DNA from 2 places in the Paenibacillus allorhizoplanae genome. Region 1 is predicted to be linked to the other one. Evidence: predicted binding sites of a transcription regulator. Region 1 holds the regulator's gene; the other holds the start of a gene.
The links. The regulator LexA, encoded in region 1, represses DNA repair genes until DNA is damaged. The targets are predictions, from matches to a motif close to CGAACATATGTTCG.
Positions count from the first base shown of each region.

Region 1 (8,604 bases):
AGACGGAACTCCGTTCGCTGGAGATCCGCGCGCTATTTTGAAAAATGCGTTGAAGCAAGCAGAAGAAATGGGCTACACAGCAATGAACGTTGGACCTGAACCAGAATTCTTCTTGTTCAAAACAGATGACAAAGGAAATCCAACAACGGAATTGAATGACCAAGGTGGATACTTCGATTTGGCACCGATGGATCTTGGGGAAAACTGCCGTCGTGATATCGTGCTAACTCTGGAAGAAATGGGCTTTGAAATCGAAGCTTCTCACCATGAAGTAGCGCCAGGCCAGCACGAAATCGACTTTAAATATGCAGATGCGATTAAAGCTGCTGACCAAATTCAAACGTTCAAACTAGTTGTAAAAACGGTAGCTAGACAGCATGGTTTGCATGCTACATTTATGCCGAAGCCATTGTTCGGTATGAATGGATCTGGTATGCATTGTCACCAATCCTTGTTCAAGGGTGATACGAATGCCTTCTACGATGAGAGCGACAAATTAGGCTTGAGCACGGTTGCAAGACAATATATGGCTGGTGTACTTCGTCATGCGCGTTCTTTCGCTGCTATTACGAACCCAACTGTTAACTCATACAAACGTCTGGTTCCTGGTTATGAAGCGCCTTGCTATGTAGCTTGGTCTGCTAGTAACCGCAGCCCAATGATTCGTATCCCAGCTTCCCGCGGTCTTAGCACACGTGTTGAAGTTCGAAACCCGGATCCAGCGGCAAATCCTTACTTAGCTCTTGCTGTTATGCTAGCAGCTGGTTTAGATGGCATTAAGAACAAAATGCAGCTTCCTCCGCCAACAGATCGCAACATTTATGTGATGACAGAAGAAGAGCGTGAAGCTGAAGGCATTCCTAGCTTGCCTCTTAACTTGAAACAAGCTTTAGACGAGTTGCTTCGTGATGATGTTGTCTGCGATACGCTCGGGGAGCATGCGCTAGCACATTTCTATGAATTGAAAGAAATTGAGTGGGACATGTACCGCACTCAAGTTCACCAATGGGAAAGAGATCAATACCTGTCTCTGTACTAGGTTTTGAACATGACAATTAGATAACTAAAGCCCGTCAGTCTCGTCTATGAGAACTGATGGGCTTTTTAATGCGAAGGAGAATAATTGAACTATGGACAATTTCAATCGAAATTTAGAGAAGTATGCAGAGTTAGTAATCCGGATCGGGGTTAACTTGAATAAAGGTCAAGATTTGTTGGTTGAAGCTCCCATAGAAACGTTGGATTTAACCAGATTAATCGTTCAGAAAGCGTATGAGGCTGGGGCAAATTATGTCCATGTGCATTGGCAGGATGATGTCGTTACGCGGAATAAATTTGATTATGCATCAGAAGATTCAATGGACTATTACCCGGAGTGGTACACGACGATGCTCGAACGATTTGTTGAAAACGGAGGAGCCTTATTGAACATTAAGGTACCGAATCCGAATTTATACGATGGTATTGAAGCCAGTCTGATTTCAAGAGCTTCCAAAGCAGCATCAACGGCAAGAGCCAAGTATCAGCACTATGTGCGTACGGGAGAATTTAGCTGGTGTTTAATTAAAGCTCCTACAGAAGCGTGGGCTTCGATTGTGTATGCGGATTTGCCCGAGGAGCAGCGTATTCCTGCGATGTGGGATGCTATTTTCAAAATTAACCGTGTATATGAAGAGAACCCCGTGGTAGCTTGGCAGTCCCATTTGGATACGCTGAAGGCCACGCATAGCTTATTGAATGAAAGAAGCTATAAAGCTTTGCGATATCGGGCAACGGGTACGGATTTGCGTGTCGAGCTGCCGGAAGGTCATATTTGGCTAGGTGGAGATAACGAGAACGCTCGCGGTGTCCGCTATGTAGCGAATATGCCGACCGAAGAAGTGTTCACCATTCCAAACCGAACAGGTGTTAGTGGAACGGTAGCGAGTACAATGCCACTGAATATTAATGGCGCATTAGTGGATCGGTTTACCTTTACGTTCGAGGCGGGCAAGGTTGTGGACTTCCAAGCGGAGGTAGGTTATGACCATTTGGCACGTTTACTGGATATGGATGAAGGTGCGAGGTATTTAGGTGAGGTTGCACTTGTACCGTTTGATTCTCCGATTTCTAATCTAAATCGTATTTTCTACAACACTGGCATTGACGAGAATGCTTCTTGTCACTTAGCGTTGGGTAGCTGCTATCCGATTAATTTGAAGGATGGTACCAAGTTGTCAAATGCAGAGCTGAAGGCTCGCGGAGGGAACAGCTCCTTGATACATGTAGACTTCATGATTGGTTCTGCGGAGCTTGAAATCGATGGGGAATTAGTGGATGGGACGATCGAACCGATCTTCCGTGCGGGGAACTGGGTATTGACGTTTTGAATGTGAGAAAAACTTCTATCGAAGTCCTTGGATGAGCGACCGCGTTTAGAGGTTGTTTTTATCGCCAATAAGAATTTGTTCTTCAGGGTACTGGAAACTAATAAATTCTTATGTGGTAAAAAGCAAGGCTCTCAAGTGAAAGTTCACTTTGAGAGCCTTGCTTTATTTGTTATCTGCCGTTCTTACATATCCCGGAACAAGCCAATTACACGTCCAAGGATCGTTACATTCTTCAAAAGAATGGGTTGTAAAGCGGAGTTCTCAGGTTGAAGGCGAATATGATCCTTCTCTTTGTAGAAACGCTTAACAGTAGCTTCATCATCTTCTGTCATTGCGACAACGATATCACCGTTGTTCGCTGTTTGTTGTTGTTTAACGATGACATAGTCGCCATTATGAATACCAGCTTCAATCATACTGTCACCCATAATGCTAAGCATGAACACGTTGTTGTCACCAACCATACTTGAAGGAAGTGGGAAATAATCTTCGATATTCTCAGTGGCTGTAATAGGAACACCAGCCGTTACTTTACCAACAAGGGGAACACGAGCGACGGAGACAGCGAATTGGGATTCAGCACCATCAAGCCCTAGAATTTCAATTGCACGCGGTTTGGTAGGATCTCGACGAATCATGCCTTTTTTCTCAAGACGTTCCAAATGGCCATGTACGGTAGAACTGGAGGCTAGTCCAACGGCTTCGCCGATTTCACGAACGGAAGGCGGATAGCCCTTATCTTTCACTTCGTTCTTAATGAATTCCATTATTGCTTGTTGACGCTGCGAAATTTTACTCATAAGATATCACTCCAATACTGGGAATCATTACCCAAAGTATAACATAGAACCCGAGTTCGTACAAACATAAGTTCGAGAAATGGTTGACTCAAACATGTGTTCGTGTTATTCTAATAACAGAACAAATGTTTGGGGGATGAATTATATGTATATGGCTTATTCACAATCTAACGGAACAACAACAACACTTCGTGGTACTGCTCATGCATCCAAAGGGATGACGAAAAAACAGGGTTATACGAAGCTACTACTTCGTTTCATGCTGATAGCAGTAATTCTTGGAACTGTGTTTTCGTTCGGTGCGATCGTGCAAGCCTATGCAGGTGATGGTACTGTTACCGTGTCTACACCGATCACTTCCGCGCAACCATCAGCGCAAGCTACTCAAAGCGAGAAGGTTGTTATTCAAAGTGGTGATACACTTTGGGGGATTGCAGAAGCTCACAAAAAGAAGGGTGAGAACACGCGTTCTTACATCGAGAAATTGAGAGCATTTAATCACTTATCGAACAGTTCATTGCAAGAGGGGCAAGTTCTACTACTACCTTATTGATCTAATTTCTAGTTCACTATATAGATGATTGTTCGAGACATAGCCGTCTGTTGCTATGTCTCTTTGCGTTGCATCCTTGACAATCCTAATCGGTGATGGCAAAGTAGTACTCATATTGAAATTTTGACTGGGAGGATTACAATGAGTGACAGCATGGATAAGACGATTGAGCGAATCAATGAACTAGCTCGAAAAGCGAAGACAGTTGGCCTAACGGATGCAGAGATTGATGAGCGAAATGAGCTAAGGAAAATCTATATTAATGCATTCAGGGGTAACCTGAAGGTTCAACTAGATTCCATAAAGTTTACTGACGAAGAGAAATAAGCCTACTACAATAGATACTACATTCAAAGGGGAAATGAATGATGACGTTGAAAGCTGTGCTATTTGATTTGGATGATACACTGTTATGGGATGATCGTAGTGTGGAGGAAGCTTTTGCTGCAACATGCGCAGAAGCCGCGAAGCAAGTTAATGGATTGAACCCAGAGGAATTAGAAGCATCTGTTCGTAAAGAAGCAAGGAGTTTATATGAATCTTTCGATACGTTCCCATTTACCAAAATGATTGGGATTAACCCGTTTGAAGGACTATGGGCTAACTTCACACAAGGCGAGGATGAAAACTTCCGCAAATTAGAGAAGCTAGCACCTGGCTATCGCACAGAATCTTGGACCAGAGGGCTTGCAGGTTTAGGGATTGAAGATCGTGAGTTAGGGTACAAGCTGGGTGAATTGTTTGCAGCCGAACGCCGCAGTCGTCCCTATGTATATGAAGAAACATTCCGTGTTCTAGATGAGTTGAAAGGCAACTACAAGCTTCTTCTTTTAACGAATGGTTCACCGGATTTACAAAAAGAGAAACTAGCAGGGGTTCCTAAGATTGCTGCTTACTTTGATCATATCGTGATTTCTGGAGAATTTGGACAAGGAAAGCCAGCAGCGGCGATTTTCAATTATGCACTGGATCTGCTTGAAATTAATGCGGAGGAAGGCATCATGATCGGGGATAAACTGACGACAGATATTTTGGGATCAGGAAGCATTGGAATGCGTAACATTTGGATTAATCATCATGGGCTTCAAAGTGGCGATGAGATCGTACCTGCTTATGAAGTGTCACGACTTCAAGAAATTTTACCAATTATCAATAATGGTTAATTTCGTATAGAAATAAAGCCCAACAGCTACTTAAGACGCAATGGTCTGAAGTGCTATTGGGCTTTATTCTGTTAACGTAACAATTATGCTTTAATAAAGTCAGGATCATCAATGTTGTAAGCTACCCAGCCATCTTTTTCGATGAAAAGGCGAACAGCGACGATTTCACGGTTATCCATCAAGGTGAAGAAATGATTCGTGTTTTCAGGAACAGAGATTACATCACCTGGCTCAAGTTCAACATCGAAATAACCAAGTTCCTCGGATTTGATGATGAAAATTCCTTTTCCAGAAACGATAGCGCGGATTTCATCTTCAGTGTGCGTGTGCACTTGTTCGAATTTTTTTAGAAGCTCTTCAATATTCGGAGTTACATCAGATAGGGAGATGACATCCCAAATTTCATAACCGCGTCTAGCAGCTAAATCTTTAATTTCAGCTTCATAAGTGGAAATGATTTCTGCTTTTTCTTCATCGCTAAGAATGAATTTCTCGCGAAGTGCTACAGGAAGTTTGTTCGCATCCCAATGCTCGTATACGACTTCTTGACTATCTAAGAAGGCTTTAACTTCATCTTCGCCCTCGATACGTTCATTTGTATTTCGAATTCTAATTTGTGCCACGTTACATCCCTCTTTCATTAATAAATATAACCATATTATAGAGGATATCAAGCTAACTGTCGATGGAAGGATATAATTTTTTCCGATAAAACCTATAGGAATTTATCATAATTCAAAATCTTTTCATAGAAGCCGTATTCTGTTACACTAAATCTTAACATAATTTGTCGTTTTTTATATTTTGCTTTAGGAAAAGTTGAAAGGGAGTCTTGACATGAAGAAACCACCGATTCAAGAACAGCTTAAGAAGAAGATTATGATCCTAGATGGTGCCATGGGTACGATGATTCAGCAAGAGGACTTGACTGCTGATGATTTCGGAAGTGATGATCTCGATGGGTGTAATGAAATTCTATGTGTCACACGCCCAGATGTTATTCAAAAAATTCATGAAGCTTATTTCGCCGCTGGCGCTGATATGATAGAAACGAATACGTTCGGGACGACGAGTGTCGTACTGGCGGAATACGATTTGCAAGACCGTCATCGGGAGTTGAACATCGCAGCTGCGAAATTGGCGATTGCTGCCGCTGAGAAATATTCGACACCGGAATGGCCACGTTACGTTGTAGGTGCTATGGGACCGACAACTAAGACCTTGTCTGTGACAGGTGGCGTGACGTTCGAACAACTGGAAGAAAGCTACTATCAACAAGCACTTGCGCTTGTCGAAACAGGCGTTGATGCTATGCTTCTGGAAACATCCCAAGATACGCTAAACGTTAAAGCGGGCAGTATTGGGATTCGCAGAGCTTTTGAAACGTTAGGTGTAGAGCTTCCGATTATGATTTCGGGAACGATTGAACCGATGGGAACAACGCTTGCTGGTCAAAATATTGAGTCCTTCTATATTTCCCTTGAACATTTAAAGCCAATTTCGATGGGCTTGAACTGTGCGACAGGTCCTGAATTTATGCGGGATCATATTCGTACTCTTTCCGGTATTGCGGATACAGCGATCAGTTGTTACCCGAATGCAGGGTTGCCGGATGAGAATGGGCATTATCATGAGTCTCCAGAATCTTTGGCCAAAAAAATGGCTGGCTTTGCTGAACAAGGCTGGCTCAATATTGCTGGTGGTTGCTGCGGAACGACGCCTGCTCACATTCAAGCAATGGCAGAAACACTTGCCAATTACAAACCAAGAGGGGAATACGGTTCTCATCCACCTGCGATTTCAGGTATTGAGACTGTATATATCGAGCCGGAAAATCGACCAATCATGGTTGGAGAACGGACGAATATCTCCGGATCTAGGAAGTTTAAACGCCTTATTAAAGAAGGCAAATTTGAAGAGGGCTCTGAAATTGCGCGTAACCAGGTGAAAAATGGCGCACATGTTATCGACATTAATCTACAGGATACGGACATTGATGAAGCTTATGCAGTAGAAGAATTCATGCAAGAAGTTGTAAAAAAGGTCAAAGTTCCGTTAATGATTGATTCCACCTATGATCATATTATTGAACTCGGGCTCAAATATTCGCAAGGTAAAGCGATTATTAACTCGATTAACTTAGAAGATGGAGAGAGCAAATTCGAAGGGATTTTACCTCTGATTCATCGTTATGGGGCATCGGTCGTTTGTATCTTAATTGACGAGCGTGGGCAGGCGGTTTCCCGTCAAGCCAAAATTGAGGTGGCAACACGTTCGTATGAGCTTCTTACAGGCAAATATGGCATGAATCCAGAGGATATCATTTTTGACCCGAATATGTTCCCAGTTGGGTCAGGAGATCCGCAATACATTGGCTCTGCCGTAGAAACAATCGAGGGGATCAAGCTGATTAAGGAAAAGTATCCTCTCGCTAAAACGATTCTAGGACTAAGTAACATCTCATTCGGTTTACCGGATGCAGGTCGTGAGGTTCTGAACTCTGTTTATTTGTACCATTGTACGAAGGCGGGACTTGATTACGCCATTGTAAATACGGAGAAACTAGAACGGTACGCTTCGATTCCTGATACAGAGCGTCAACTAGCAGAGGAACTCATTTATAATACGAACGATGATACCTTAGCGAAGTTCGTTGCCCATTTCCGTGAGAAGAAGGTCGAGAAGAAGGAGAAGATTTCGAACTTATCTCTGGAAGAAAGACTGGGTTCTTATGTTGTTGAAGGCACGAAAGAAGGCTTAATACCGGATTTGGAGATTGCACTTCAAACTTATTCACCTTTAGAGGTCATCAATGGGCCGCTTATGAAGGGAATGGAGGAAGTTGGGCGTCTGTTCAATGGCAACGAACTTATCGTAGCTGAGGTGCTTCAAAGTGCTGAGGTCATGAAAGCATCCGTTAATTTCCTGGAGCCGTTCATGGAGAAATCCGAGACAGCCGTGAAGGGTAAAATTATTTTGGCAACCGTCAAAGGGGATGTTCACGATATTGGGAAAAACCTCGTTGAAATCATCCTATCCAATAACGGATACAAGATTATCAATTTAGGGATTAAAGTACCTCCGGAGCAAATCATTGAAGCTTATCGCAAAGAGCAAGCAGATGCGATCGGGCTATCTGGATTGCTAGTTAAATCCGCACAACAAATGGTGATCACTGCGCAGGATTTAAAGACTGCAGGTGTAGATGTACCGATTCTCGTCGGTGGTGCTGCGCTTACGCGGAAATTCACCAAGACACGTATTCAACCGGAATATGAGGGTGTTGTTCTTTATGCGAAGGATGCGATGGATGGTTTGGATATCGCGAACAAGTTGAGTGACCCTGAGCAGCGTAAACGGTTGATTCAAGAGCTTCGTGAAAGCCTGGAATCCGATGTTATGGATACAGGGAAAAAAGAAGAGAAGCTGCCACAGCTTACGCGTGTGAGTTCTTCTGCAGTTTCTAAGGATCTACCTGTTCAGGTGCCACAAGATACTGATCGTCATATCATGCGTGATTACCCGATTAGTCATTTGATGCCTTATGTCAACATGCAAATGCTGTTAGGTCATCACCTTGGTTTGAAGGGTAAAGTAGAGCAACTGCTGAGTGATAAGGATTCCAAAGCACTTCAGTTAAAGGACACGGTAGATTCAATCCTTCACGCAGCGCAGCATAACGGTATCATTAAGGCTCACGGCATGTATCGTTTCTTCCC
Region 1 covers NZ_CAKMMW010000002.1:424,174-432,777, reverse strand. The annotation lists gene glnA (type I glutamate--ammonia ligase) at 1-1,039, shown strand, start outside; gene L6I86_RS04620 (aminopeptidase) at 1,131-2,369, shown strand; gene lexA (transcriptional repressor LexA) at 2,552-3,169, opposite strand; gene L6I86_RS04610 (LysM peptidoglycan-binding domain-containing protein) at 3,321-3,722, shown strand; gene L6I86_RS04605 (DUF896 domain-containing protein) at 3,864-4,049, shown strand; gene L6I86_RS04600 (HAD family hydrolase) at 4,091-4,885, shown strand; gene L6I86_RS04595 (1,2-dihydroxy-3-keto-5-methylthiopentene dioxygenase) at 4,969-5,508, opposite strand; gene metH (methionine synthase) at 5,723-8,604, shown strand, end outside.

Region 2 (8,604 bases), on a different contig from region 1:
CTGCGGAAAGCGAACCCCAGTCTAGCTGGTCCTGCTGCAGGTTCTGAACAAATTGATTCAATGCTGCGTGGAACAATTGTCCGATATCCGGAGCATCTAAGCGGTACACGCGACGTTCTTGCAACCTTAAACCATGAGAAATAAAGTGCGAGAAGGGACAGGCTACATACTTCTCCATTCGCGAAACGCTGGCTCGTAAGTGCTGCCCATATAACAGTTTGCTAGTAGAAGTGGAAAGCCCCTTCTCTTTGTTTGTATATTGCAACGCCAGAACCAGCGATTGTAGTTTCATCTGCCAAGCGGGTTGTTCCGCGTACCAATTGTACGCATCCCACCATAGTTCTGATATACGGCCACCTAGCATCCAATGCTTCATGCGTACAGCCAAATATGAGATCGCCTGTGTCGGATGCGACAGATAGGCAGCTTGCTCACTTTCAGGGGCTTCCGCTGAAGGTTCGGCAAGAAGCAGAGGTTCTTCCGTTCCTGGGAACAGCTGTCGCATCTGCCTGATCAGCTCCGAAGGCAATAAGGATTTTCCCTCTTCATCTGCTAATGGATAACTCATCCAAAGCCTCTTACCTGGCACAGTCAACGATGTATAAACGATAAATTGCTCATCTAACAGCTTACGACGGCTTCCATCCGCCATTGGTAATCCGGAGTCCATTAGAACACTACGTTCCGCTTCTGTGAGCACACCTTTCTCAGCCATCTGCGCAGGAATAACCCCGTCATTCACACCTAATATATACGCATACCGAATCCCGCTTGAGCGAGTTCGATCCATACTTCCGATCAGCAATTGATCCATCGATGGCGGAACTAACCCCAGCTTCATACTTTCCATCCCTGTTTCAATCAGTCCGATAAACAGCTCTAAGGAAAGTTCATCATCGCCCATGGTTTCTACCAATTGATCAAGCATATCCATGACACTGTTCCACATTTGACCGTGCTCGCGAGCCTTTTCTGGCTTTCCATTAAGTGTTGCTTGCTGCGTCCACGCTTCTAACTTCTCTGGCGCCTGTACGGTTACCAATAACTCATAAACCGCTTCGACCTGAGCCTTTACCGTACGCGCCTGTGTAAGGCGATTGGATAACGCCAACAATGGACCAACGACCCACGATTTACTCGTATTTAAAGCTTGAAGCTCCGCGGTTTGTTCATTTATCCCCTCTTCTGCTTGCTCCAAATTGGCACGAAATTTATACGTCCATGGCTTGCCATCGGTCCATCTATAGCCTTGTATCCCGAATGCAAGCACATAATTCTCTAATTTATCAAGCTCAGTCCTTTTCGTTGTCGCGTCAGGAGGCAGCAGTAAATCTGTTTTGATACAACGGAATACGGCATCGTAATGCCAATTATGCTGTATAACCTCGAGCGCAGAGCGAATGAATTCCACGAGTGGATGATGCAGCACTGAACGCTTCTGATCGAAAAAGTGAGGGATCTCATAATCGGTAAGCACCATGTTTAACAGATCTTGATACCCTTCCATATTCCGCACCATGATGGCCATTTCACGCCAGCGTACACCATGCTCTCGAACTAACTGAAGCATGTCACGCACTGCACCTTCAACCTCTGCACGACGATGCACAGCTTCCCTAATAACGAGCTGGTCGCCAATTTTCTCTCCTGGAGAAGGCTTATATTTCGGAGCTCCGCCACCGATTCGACGGTCAAAATTCTGCTCCAAATAGGCAAGCGCAGGACTATCCTCGTATCGCGGTGAACGCTCTTGACCGAGATGAAGAACTTCAGCCGCACCAAGACCCAGCTGCCATATGATATCCTGTAAACGTACCATCGTCGTAGCTGTCGGATGAAATAAATCCAATTCATCCGGGGTATCCTCCGCCTGCAGTTCGCGATCCAGACATAATGTAATCGTTACTTGCTTACAAGTAGCAAACAGTGCACCAAGCACCTTGAACTCTTGCGGTGTAAAGCCATGAAATCCATCAATCCAGACTGTCGCTGAATGCAAATAAACCGAGTTCTGAACTTGCTCAGCGAGCAGCGTCAAGTAATCTTCTCCGTCCAAATACTGCTTCGCAAGATCAGCCTCAAATTGACGATACACCAGTTGAATATCATGCATTTTGTCCCGCAGCAAACCGTGTTCACCCAGGTTAGTGACTCGTTTATTCTCATGCGTTTCCAATTGTTCAGCCGTCACACAGTAGCGTTTCATTTCCGTAAAGAGCTGATTCAATCGGTCGATAAAGCCCATTTGCTCAGCGGAATGACCAAAGAGTCGGAGTTTATCCTTGTATTTATGTAAAATGCTCGTTAACAGCAGTTTCTTTCCTGTATCATCAATAGGCAGCCGAGCTGTCCCGCCTTTTTCTTGCATGACACGCCAAGCTAAACGGTGAAAGCTTAATACTTGTGCTCGGATCATCCCACGAATACTTGGATCCGATACCAGAGCATGCTCAGCTTGAAATGTAGCTTGTTCAGGAACAAGTAAAATCAACGGATCACCTTCGGGCGCCGATGCCAGCTGCTGTTTCATTTCCGTAAGACAGCGTTCACTCTTGCCGCTTCCGGCTCTACCAATCACGAATCGAATGGACATTTAAGGCCTCCTAACACTTTCCGTCGGAAAGCTTGCTTCGTAAGCAATTCTCGTATTCTATCTCTCTATTCTAGCATATTTTTGGTTGTGAGTCGGCGTGGTAGATGATGGAGGGGGATCTAAGGGGTTTAGTTGGTGGATCGATATACGAACATACATTCTATTAGTATAGCATGGATCGCAAAAAACAAAAAGGATACGCTATGAAAACTATCTGATACATTTGCCTTTCACAACTCAACAAAACATTATCAAGACGTAGATATCGGACTATTTGGTGCCCCCCCTCCCACCAGCACCATAAAACTCAACAAAAAAAGCAAAGCCAGATTGACTGGCTTCGCTCACTTAAATCTGTTTATTTGCTGCGCACTTCAAAAATCGCAAACTTCAAATAATGTCCTTCATCCACTCCTAGAATACGTGGGTGGTCCATGCCTGCGCCACGGAACTCAATTAAGCGTAGCAGCTTGCCTGCATCTGTTGCTGCTGCATGAATCGTTTCAAGGAATAGCTCAGGATGCATATGGTAGGAACAGCTTGCTGTGACGAGATAGCCCCCTTCATTCACAAGCTTCATGCCATGCAAATTGATGTCTTTATAGCCGCGGCAAGCTCCTTCCACAGCACTTTTGGTCTTAGCGAAGGCAGGTGGATCGAGAATGACGACGTCCCAAGTACGCCCACCAGTGCCTACAGGCTTCGAAGTATCTATCTTAGCTTGACCTGCTGCACCAGCCACAGCGCGAAGCTTGCGCTCATCCAAGCCCTTCACCTGCGTACGCAAGTACTCGAAGGCATCCGCGACGACGAATTCGACGCGATCCTCGAAGCCATTCAATGCAACGTTCGTACGTGCACTTTCAATCGCATGCTCGGAGATATCGAGGCACGTTACTTTTTTGGCTCCGAATTGACACGCGTTAAGCGTGAAGCTTCCCGTATGTGAGAAGCACTCCAGCACAGAAGCGCCATCCCACAGCGGGAACGTCACTACTTTACCATTTGCGTTCACAGGGAGCATTTGCGTTACGCCATTCTCTTCGATTTCCGTCAAGTTGATACCGCTGCGATGGCCCCAGCCCGTCATCAACGGTGCGATTGCCGCGCGATTCTCACGTTGGTCGAAGAAGTAACCCGTCTTCTGCCCTTCCTCAATATCAACGCGGATACGAAGACCATTTTCCAAAATATCAACGTGCTTTGCACAATCTCCGTACAGAAGTCCCTTCGTCTGCTTCAGACCTTCCAGTTCTCGAATGGAAACATCACTTCGCTCATAGATTCCTACTGGCTTCATAACTTGTACCAGCGCTTCCACGATATTGTCTCGGCACAGGTCCATCCCCAAAGTTAGTAGCTGAACAACCAGCGTGTTCTCGAATTTATCAACAATGAGTCCTGGCAGAAAATCAGCTTCTCCATATACCAGACGATAAGACTGCGCTCCTTTCACAAAGCGCTGACGATGTAGAAAACAACGTGTGAATCTTTCGACGAAAAACTCCTTCGTCATCGTCTCAATCGGGTTATACGATACAATACGTACCGTAAGCTGTGAAGCTTCGTTATAATAGCCGGTTGCTAGATATTTGCCAAGGTGATTCTGAACGGATACTAGCTGTCCAGGAACAATGTCCCCATCCGTGCGCTCAATTTCACTCTTATACACCCACGGATGTCCTTGCTCCAAGCGGGGTTTACGTTTCTTATGTAAAAATACTGCTGCCATTGTTTTAGCCGTCCTTTGCGTGAAACCGTTCACCTATACCATCTGGCTTGTCATGCTTGTCTTTACGGTCACATATATTGGTTGAAAAACGTCGTACGCTCACGAAAAGGAGATCCTCTCATGATTCATGCTATTATACTGCCTGTTGCTACAGGCTTTATCTTATTTCTGCTCGGGATGAAGCTAATGGAAACCTCGCTTCAAACCTGGGCAGGCCCCCGCCTCCAGCTGTGGCTGGAGCGGTTTACCCGAACGCCGGTGCGCGGCCTTATCACCGGCACCGTGCTCACCGCGGCGCTGCAGAGCAGCACCGCCATCACAGTCATCGCCATCGGCCTCGTCGGCGCTGGTGTCTTGTCCTTCCCGAGAACACTTGGCGTGATTCTCGGAACGAACATCGGCACGTGCCTCACCACTGAGCTGATCGGGCTCAGCTTGGGCGGCATCGGTGTGCCGATCCTAATCGCCAGCGCCAGTGTATGGCTCGTGAGCTGGCTGGCCGGGCCGCTGCCTCAGGCAAGCGAGCCCCGCTCCAACGCCGCGCAAGCAGGCGCGGCACTACCTCAGACCGCCGCGCATGACGGCGGCCGCCAATGGCTGCGCAGCGTCCGCTACGGCTCGCTCGCGGTGGCTGGCTTCTCTCTCGTGCTGCTCGGCATCGAGATCATGCAAACCATCGGGCCTGCGCTGCAGTCCCGCGGTCTGTTCGCCTGGTTCGTGCACCAGGCGCAAACGAGCCTGCTATGGGGCATCCTCGCAGGCTCAGCGGTGACCGCGCTCGTGCATAGCAGCGCAGCCGTCATTGCAATGGCGATGAGCCTCGCCGCCACAGGGGCTATCCCCGTCGAGCTCGGGGTTGCTATTACCATTGGTGCCAACGTTGGCACCTGTGTCACTGCAGTGATCGCAGGCATGAGCAGCTCGCGCGCTGGGCGTTATGTCGCCTGGTCACATGTGCTGCTAAATGTGGGAGGCGCAATCCTCTTTTATCCGATCATCCACTGGCTCGTCAGTCTTTCCGCTCTATTAGCAAGTGATGCCGCATCGCAAATCGCAAGGTCCCAAACCATTTTCAACATCGTAGGTTCCTTAATCGCGTTGCCTCTCTGCTATCTTAGTATGTGGAAGCGCCTTGAGTTCCGTTCACAATAGCTACACCAGAGCTAGTCCCTAGTCTCGTTGCTCCCGCTTCAATCATCGCAATCGCCGTCTCTACGTCGCGCACGCCGCCAGATGCTTTAACGCCAATCGTGCTAGACACATTTTGACGCATCAAGCGAACATCTTCCACCGTAGCTCCACCAGGTCCAAAACCAGTCGATGTTTTCACAAAATGAGCACCAGCTTCCTCCGAAAGACGACAAGCTGTTGCTTTCTGCTCATCATTCAGGAAACCCGTTTCCATGATCACTTTGACGATAGCTTTTCCTTTTACAGCATCCACGACTTGTTTAATATCCGAACGAACCGCATCCAGTTGTCCTTCCAAAAGCAATCCAATCGGCAAAACGGTATCGATTTCAGCAGCTCCGTTTTCAACAGCTTTTGCCGCTTCGAATGCTTTAACTTCACTCAAACTAGCGCCAAGCGGGAAACCAACTACAGCTGCAACCTTAACTCCAGTCCCTTCCAGAGCTTTGGCAGCAGTTGCTACAAACTGCGAATTCACACACACACTGAAAAATTGATGCTGCGCAGCTTCCTCACACAATTTGTGAATCGCCGCTGTGCTCGCATCTGCTTTCAATAACGTATGGTCAATATAACTAGCAATTTCTTTCGCGTTCAATGTCATTATGAAGCACCTCATCTAATTTAGTCATTTCATCCATTGCTGTAAGCTCCCGTGTAATCAAGAAAACCTCTATCGCATTCATTGAGAAAACCTCTATCGAGGCCATTCAATGATGAGCGACCGCGTTTAGAGGTAGGTTTTATCGCCAATATGAAATCAGTTTTCGGATACCGAAAACTGATAATTTCTTATGTGGTCGAAAGAAACGACCACGCATAGAGGTGGGGAATTGCCTTACAACTTCACTTACAAATTCACTACACCTTCAAGAATGCGTACGAGTTGTCCCTTGCTTTCATTGACACCGGCTTCCGTAACCTTCACACGGCATACTTGACCGATCATCTCTTCCGAGCCTTCAAAAACTAACTGCACATAGTTGTCAGAATAACCACTGTACAATCCGCTATCTGGAGCGCCTTTGTAGGTACGTTCCGGAATGACTTCCAGGACTTGCCCAACAAATTTCTGCGCATAGGCTAATTGCATTTTCTCAGATAGATCAATGAGTTCGTGAACACGCGCATTTTTGATTTCTTCATCCACTTGATCCTCCATCCGTGCAGCAGGCGTACCCGTCCGCTTGGAGTAAGGGAAAACGTGCATTTCAGAGAACTTCATTTGCTCCATGAACTTATACCCGTCACGGAACATTTCTTCTGTTTCACCTGGGAAACCAACAATAACATCCGTCGTGATCGCGACATCGGGCATGATTTCGTGCAGACGCTCAATTTTGCGAGCGAACTCGGCAGTCGTATATTTCCGTCGCATCCGCGCAAGCACGTGATCATCGCCCGCTTGCAGCGGGATATGCAGATGACGGCACATTTTGTCCGAAGATTTAAGAACATCAATCACTTCATCAGTAATTTGGCTTGCTTCAATGGAGGAAATTCGAATACGCTTCAAGCCTTCCACTTTATCCAAATCCTTAAGAAGCTTCGCCAAGCTGTAGTCTTCAATATCTTCGCCATAGCCCCCAGTATGAATACCTGTGAGCACAATTTCTTGATAGCCTGCTGCAACTAGTTGCTCCGCTTGTGCAATTACGCTTTGCGGTTCCCGGCTACGCATGAGACCACGTGACCACGGAATAATGCAGAAGGTACAGAAGTTGTTACAACCTTCTTGAATTTTCAGAAAAGCCCTTGTACGATCAGCAAAATCAGGCACGTCCAACTCTTCGAAAGTGCGGGTTTTCATGATGTTGCGAACGGCGTTAATCGGTTGACGATCCGATTCAAATTGCTTCACAAGCGGAATGATTTTCTCACGATCCTGTGTCCCGATGACCATATCCACACCTGGAATCGCCATAATTTCAGCTGGTGACGTTTGCGCATAACAGCCTGTTACAGCCACGATTGCTTCTGGATTACGACGAATCGCACGACGAATCATTTGGCGACTTTTCTTATCCCCTGTATTCGTAACCGTACATGTATTAATCACATAGACATCCGCTGTATTTTCGAAATCAACTTGCTCATAGCCCTCATTTTTGAAAAGCTGCCAAATTGCTTCTGTATCATAAAAGTTTACTTTACATCCTAGTGTATGAAACGCTACCGTTGCCATTTTCGCTTATCCTCCCATTTCTCCGGTTTCATAGAACAGACACGTAAGGCCGACCATCGCGGCCGTCTCCGTCCGTAAAATACGATTCCCCAGCGAAACCGAGCGAAAGCCAGCTTCTTCAGCTTGCTTAATTTCTTGCTCTGTGAATCCACCCTCGGGGCCTACCGCAATCAACACTTGCTTACCTGGTTCGATTTGCCCTGCTGCTATCGCGGACTGAATCGCAGGTTTCAGTTGTTGACCATCTTCTTTCTCATAACAAATCCAAGCGACATCCGCTTCCTTCGCCCGCTGCAGCAGTTGCTTCCACGAGTAGACGGATTCAATCTGCGGTACACGGTTGCGATGGGCTTGCTCTGCCGCTTCCTTCGCGATTTTCTGCCAGCGCTCCGTGCGCTTAGCTTCTTTCTTCGCATCGTACTGTACAATGGTTCGTTCCGATAAAAAAGGAAGAAACCGGGCTGCCCCGATCTCGGTCCCTTTTTGAATAATAAGCTCCATCTTATCGCCTTTGGGTAAGCTCTGTGCAATCCATACGTCAACTGACGCTTCCGCATCCATCGCAAGCTCTTCCACGATCTCCGCTGTAACAGCTCCCTTATCCAGGTGAGAGATCCGAACGAGCACTTCACGATCCACACCATTGCTGCAGATCACTTTATCTCCTACTTCTGCTCGCATGACGCGACCAAGATGATGCGCGTCGTCACCCTCAATGGTGACTGTTTGTGTAGCAGCATGGAACTGCTCAGGCGGGAGAAAATAACGTTGCATAGTCAAAGCCTCTCTATCTTCGTTCATGTGAACTTCATTTGAACAGCTTGTTGCGGGTGAAACTTCCACACACCATCATACCTCGTTTGAGCCTGAAAATCCATATGGAACTATCTGGTTAGCAGTTAC
Region 2 covers NZ_CAKMMW010000006.1:8,013-16,616, reverse strand. The annotation lists gene addB (helicase-exonuclease AddAB subunit AddB) at 1-2,593, opposite strand, end outside; gene L6I86_RS12230 (class I SAM-dependent rRNA methyltransferase) at 2,952-4,325, opposite strand; gene L6I86_RS12225 (Na/Pi cotransporter family protein) at 4,446-5,477, shown strand; gene deoC (deoxyribose-phosphate aldolase) at 5,440-6,120, opposite strand; gene mtaB (tRNA (N(6)-L-threonylcarbamoyladenosine(37)-C(2))-methylthiotransferase MtaB) at 6,367-7,701, opposite strand; gene L6I86_RS12210 (16S rRNA (uracil(1498)-N(3))-methyltransferase) at 7,708-8,475, opposite strand; gene L6I86_RS12205 (site-2 protease family protein) at 8,601-8,604, opposite strand, start outside.
Region 2: the regulator LexA is predicted to act here: its motif matches at 2,742-2,755, upstream of addB (helicase-exonuclease AddAB subunit AddB).